DNA from 2 places in the Rheinheimera sp. ATLC3 genome. Region 2 is predicted to be linked to the other one. Evidence: predicted binding sites of a transcription regulator. Region 2 holds the regulator's gene; the other holds the start of a gene.
The links. The regulator FliA, encoded in region 2, starts transcription of late flagellar genes. The targets are predictions, from matches to a motif close to GCTAAAGTTNNNNNNNNNNCNGCCGATA.

Region 1: the regulator FliA is predicted to act here: its motif matches at 2,072-2,099, upstream of AC5SV9_RS11470 (methyl-accepting chemotaxis protein).

Annotation. Positions count from the first base shown of each region.
Region 1 covers NZ_CM182103.1:2,486,400-2,489,528, reverse strand. The annotation lists gene AC5SV9_RS11475 (hypothetical protein) at 1-203, opposite strand, end outside; gene AC5SV9_RS11470 (methyl-accepting chemotaxis protein) at 366-1,985, opposite strand; gene pckA (phosphoenolpyruvate carboxykinase (ATP)) at 2,209-3,129, opposite strand, start outside.
Region 2 covers NZ_CM182103.1:735,332-738,460, forward strand. The annotation lists gene AC5SV9_RS03465 (protein phosphatase CheZ) at 1-313, opposite strand, end outside; gene cheY (chemotaxis response regulator CheY) at 339-710, opposite strand; gene AC5SV9_RS03475 (RNA polymerase sigma factor FliA) at 763-1,482, opposite strand; gene AC5SV9_RS03480 (MinD/ParA family protein) at 1,479-2,357, opposite strand; gene flhF (flagellar biosynthesis GTPase FlhF) at 2,350-3,129, opposite strand, start outside.

The DNA.
Region 1 (3,129 bases), 1.8 Mb from region 2:
CGTTTTATCTGTCCTAGCCATTCCTGCATCTGAGCCAGGTTTTGGCCGTAATCAGTGAATCCTTCATGCCGGCGGCGTGTCTGGGCCAATAAAGCTCTTAATTTATCAGACGGCGTATGCGCGCCATCGAATTCCAGGCTACTGATAAACTCAGCATCCTCGACGCTAATCCGGGCGCTGAAAGGCACGGTTTTTGAGCTCATAAAGAGATACTTCCCATTAAGCGGTGTTCACTTAACAGCCAGTGTATTCAAATGAATTCAAAAGTAAACATATAAATCATTAAATTGACTTTTATTTTACTTTCTTCATTGACCAACAAAAAACCCGCATTAAATGCGGGCTTTTGCAGTTCTGTAATGTTGTTAAAGCTTAAATCTGCCAACCAGTTCATTCAGCTGTATCGCTAAGCGCGATAACTCGGTTGCGCTGGCTGTCGTCTGGTTAGAGCCCGCTGCAGTCTGCGCAGCCAGATCACTGATGGTGACAATATTGCGGTCGATTTCACGTGCAACTTTAGACTGTTCTTCCGCTGCACCGGCAATAACATGGTTCTGATCACTGATTGCGGTGATATTCTCGGCTATCAGCTCCAGCGCATCTGCAGCTGCGGCGACAACATTCTGTGCATTGTCTGCATTACCACTGATGAGTTGCATTGCATTTACTGCCTCACTGGCTGAGCCCTGTACCTGCTGGATCATTTGCTCAATTTCGCCAGTAGAGGTTTGCGTGCGATGTGCAAGGCTACGTACTTCGTCTGCTACCACCGCGAAACCACGGCCGGCTTCACCGGCACGGGCAGCTTCAATGGCAGCATTCAGCGCCAGCAGGTTAGTTTGCTCTGCCACACTGCGAATAACTTCCAGCACCTGATTAATTGACGTTACTTTATCCGCCAGCGTATTAATGACTTTGGTACTCTGCTGCACTTCGCCATTCATCTTTTCAATCACGCTGCGGGTCTGTAGCACTTTTTGCGTACCATCTTTTGCCAGGCTGGCAGATTGTACAGAAGCTTCGGATGTTTTAAGTGCAGTGCCTGCTACTTCATCAACGGCAGAGCTCATTTCAGTAATCGCAGTTGCGGCTTGCTGTACTTCGTCATTTTGTAACTGCAACGCTTTGGCAGACTCGTCTGTTACCACATTAAGCTCTTCTGCAGCGGAGGCCAACTGACTGGATGAGCTGGAAATGTGGCTGATCGCATCACGCAGTTTTTGTTGCATCTGCGACAGCGCGTTAGCCAGTGAAGTTAACTCATCGTTACCTTCTACCGTTAACGGCCTGGTCAAGTCTCCATCGGCAATATACTGAGCTGAAACAACAGCTTGCGATAATGGCTGGCTAATACTGCGGGAAATCAACAGAGCAATCGCGATAGCAATAACGACAGCGACAATAATCAATGCCACAACAGCCCATTTTGCCGATTCATAGGTTGAAATAGATTGTTTACGCGCATCAGATGCGGCTTTCTGATTTAACTCAGATAACTGCCCCAGAACTGAGACCATACGGTCTGCCAGCGGGTTCATCTGGTCCAGTAAGTCTTGCGCAGCGCCAAGTTCTTCCTGGCGTAAGAAGTCGAGCGCCTTCTGCTGTAAGTCTCTATATTGCTGGTCTACGTCTTTATATTGCTCATACAAAGTCCGTTCTTCTGGCATATAAATGGTTGCTTCATACTTCTGACTGATATCAACTTTTTCACTGTTTAGGCGTTTGATTTGCTCAAACGTTGCACCTTCCTGTGTGATATCAATTGCCAACAGTAATCGCAGTGTCGTTGCCCGCGAACGGTGAGCAAGCGCCTCAACCTGCCCCAGATAACTTATTGAAGGCAGTAAGTTGGATTCAACCAGATCAGCCTGTTCCCGAAACTTAGACAAACTCTGAACACTAAATATGCCCGTTATCGCCAGCAACAGTGCCAGAGCACCAAAAGCCGCCAGTAAACGTTTTTGTATCGTTATGGACCGTAACATTTATCACCTCTTTCTGCCTGCAGGTTCTTCACCAAGCTACATTCACACTACATTATGTTGCAGGAAATGTCTTACTAAACAATATTTAGCGGCTATGCCAGCACTTACTTTAGCCATAGAGACCAGGGCTTGCCAGCAATAATGCTAAATTCTGTCATGAATTAGCATTAGAAACTACCAATAAAAAAGGCCGCATACGCGACCTCTTTATCAGAATTGCTGATTACAGTTGCGGACCTGCAGCAACCAGTGCTTTACCTTCAGCATTGTCGGTGAACTTAACAAAGTTGTCGACAAAACGCTTGGCTAAATCTTTGGCTTTTTCGTCCCACTGTCCGGCATTGCCATAGGTATTGCGCGGGTCCAGAATAGACGCATCATCTACACCAGATAACGCCTTTGGCATCGCCAGATTAAAATACGGCAACTGAACAAATTCGGTGTTCTCAATGCTGCCGTCTAAAATAGCATCGATAATAGCCCGCGTCGCTTTAATAGAAATACGTTTACCACTGCCGTTCCAGCCAGTATTCACTAAATACGCTTCAGCGCCTGAAGCTTCCATGCGCTTACCCAGCACTTCGGCATACTTGGTTGGGTGCAGACTTAAAAATGCTGCACCAAAACAGCTGGAGAAAGTCGGTGTTGGTTCTGTAATACCCCGCTCAGTACCGGCCAGTTTAGCGGTAAAACCCGAAAGGAAGTGATATTTAGCCTGTTCTTTTGTCAGTTTCGATACCGGTGGTAATACACCAAACGCATCAGCTGTTAAAAAAATCACTTTTTTGGCATGACCGGCTTTAGACACTGGCGTTACGATATTATCAATATGATAAATCGGGTATGACACGCGGGTGTTTTCAGTTTTAGAACCATCATTAAAGTCAATATCGCCGTCAGCCAGCACTGTCACGTTTTCCAGCAGTGCATCGCGACGGATAGCATTGTAGATATCAGGCTCGTTTTCTTGCGACAGGTTGATGGTTTTTGCGTAACAACCGCCTTCAAAATTAAATACGCCGTCGTCATCCCAGCCGTGCTCATCATCACCAATCAGCTGCCGCTTAGGATCGGTTGATAACGTAGTTTTACCGGTACCTGACAAACCGAAGAACACCGCAACATCGCCATCTTTGCCGACATT
Region 2 (3,129 bases):
AGCAAGACTCCACTGCATCCATGGTGCGGTTAGCGGCTTGCTCTGTCATGTCTATAACATGATTAAGCCGTTTTTTTGCATCGGGAATATCTTCCTCGAGCAAGTTGTTTAACGAAGGGTCAATTTGGAAATTTTTAAGTGAATCATGCAATTGACGGGTGAGTTTGCCAACTTCTGCAAACAATTCAGAAGAACCAGGTACAGCCAACTGCTGTACCAACTCATTGGCAGACTCGTTTTCTCCCATCTCCAGCAGTTGGACTAACTCCCTGGCCTGCTCCAGTGAAATTAAAGGCTCCGTAATTGCGGACATGGCAACGCTCCTTTGTCAGTTACGATTAGCCAATCCGTTCAAACACTTTAGCTAACTTCTCTTGCAGCGTAGCGGCAGTAAAAGGTTTTACAATATAACCGTTCACCCCAGCCTGCGCAGCAGCAATGATTTGCTCTTTCTTCGCTTCAGCCGTTACCATCAGCACCGGAATATGTTTTAGTTTGGCGTCTGCTCGAATTGCCCGAAGTAAATCAATACCTTGCATGCCAGGCATGTTCCAGTCAGTTACCACGAAATCGAAATCACCGTTTTGCAGCATAGGCAACGCTGTGCTACCGTCGTCTGCTTCAGATACATTTGTAAAGCCAAGGTCACGTAACAGATTTTTTATTATGCGTCTCATGGTTGAAAAATCATCTACCACAAGAATTTTCATGTTCTTATCCAAAATCCCCTCCGACGAGATATTACTGTTATCTCAGAATAGGTTACAACCAATCCTGCATTCTGGCTTTTAATCTGACCAATGCCTGACTATGGATTTGACTGATCCGGGACTCACTGACATTAAGCACTGCCCCGATCTCCTTCAAGTTTAGTTCGTCATTATAATACAGCGAAAGCACTAATGCTTCACGCTCAGGTAAACTACTGATTGTTTTTGCTAAATCCTGATGAAAGCTTTCGCTTGCCTGACTTTCATATAAATGATCTGAGTCAGTATCACCAGAGGTTACCAGCACATCTTCTGAAACACCAAGATCTTCTATCCCGATGATTCTGCCACTGCTGATATCACTTAGCATATGATGGTATTCATCCAAAGATATATCAAGTTTTTCAGCAACTTCACTATCTTTTATGTCTCTACCATACAAAGCCTCAAGCTCTGCTATGGTCTCCGCGATCAAACGGGCGTTACGATGTACAGAGCGGGGAGTCCAATCCCCTCTGCGCATTTCGTCAAGCATAGCGCCGCGGATACGGATACCGGCAAAAGTTTCAAAACTGGCACCCTTGCTGCCATCAAAGTTTTTCGCTGCTTCTATCAGGCCAATCATACCTGACTGAATTAAATCATCGACCAACACACTAGCTGGTAGTCTCGCCATCAGATGGTAAGCTATGCGTTTAACCAAAGGGGCGTGGCGTTCGACCAACTGCTGCATATGGTCAACACCACCATAAGCTGCAATTTTACTGTTCACGCTATCCCCCGATCAATGTGAGGTTGAACCAGCTGTTCCAGAAAAAACTCCAGATGCCCGGACGCAGTAGCAGGTAATGGCCATTTTGCAGCTTTCAATGCCAGACTCTTCACCGCCATGCTGGCTGGTGTTTTTGGGAATGCTTCAACAAAGGCTTTTTGTTTACGTGCTGCTTTACGCACATTTTCATCGTAAGGAATGGTCGCCACAAGCTCTAAACTGACATCTAAAAAGCGATCAGTTACTCTGGTTAACTTCGCAAACAGTTCCTGGCCTTCTTTCAGGCTGCGCACCATATTGGCAACTATCTTAAACTTTTCGACACCATGGTCACGGCTGAGGATCTTCATCAGGGCGTAAGCATCCGTAATCGAGGATGGCTCATCACAAACCACAACCATCACATCCTGTGAGGCTCTGGAGAAACTCAGCACCATATCGGAAATACCGGCTGCTGTATCAACTAACAAGACATCAACAGGCGTCTGTAATTCGCTGAAGGCTCTGATAAGCCCTGCATGTTCAGCTGGCGCCAGCTCTGTCATATTCTGAGAGCCGGACGTGGCAGGTATAATTTTAATACCAAAAGGGCCGTCGATGATCACATCATCCAGCTCGGCCTCGCCCGCCAGTACATGCGATAAGTTTTTTTCTACCCGAAGCCCCAGCATAACGTCACAGTTAGCCAGGCCCAAATCTGCATCCAGCACCAGCACGCGCTTTCCCAGCTGGGCCAGCGACATGGCAAGGTTCAGCGTAACGTTGGTTTTACCCACGCCGCCTTTACCACCGGTAACTGATATTACTTTTACCATCTGCTTATTCATTCTTCTCAGGCCATTGGCTTGATCATCGGTATTGTCATGACTATGCATAGGTTCCGTCCGCGCGGCTCATCTGGTCGTTATACCACTGGTGAACCGTACTACTTTGTGCAATTCGTAATTTCTCTGCCTGCTGCACCAGCTTCTGTGCATCAGCAACAGCTATATCTTCAGGGACACGCTGGCCATTCGTCAAGTAACTTACCGGCAGCGCATTTGCAATAGCCACATTGATCACTTCACCTAAACTTAAGCATTCATCAAGTTTGGTGAAAATACAACCAGACAACGGAATACGTTTAAAATGGGTGACACTTTCCTGCATAACCCTTGCCTGCGCTGTCGCAGACAATACCAGATAACTTTTTATTTTGACACGACTATTATGCATCAGGCTGGCAAGTTTTTCAGCCAAACGTACATCGCGCTGGCTCATACCTGCAGTATCTATCAATATCAGTTTGCGTTGTTGTAACTGATTAATTAACAGCGCCAGCTCATCACTGTCTTTTGCCAGTTTTACCGGACAACCTATTATCCGGCCAAATGTCGCTAATTGCTCAAAAGCGCCAATCCGATAACTATCCGTGGTAATCAGGGCCACCTGATCGGCGCCATGGCGCTTGGCAAACTCTGCCGCAAGCTTAGCAACCGTTGTCGTTTTCCCGACACCTGTCGGGCCAACCAACGCAACCACCCCACCACGGCGCAATATATCGTCATTGGTTGTGCTCAGTTGTCCGCCAAGCAGCTCTAAAGCTGCCTCCCAGGCATCTGCACTGTTTAGCTCTTCCGGCATAAAACACGCCAGCTGATCAGCAAC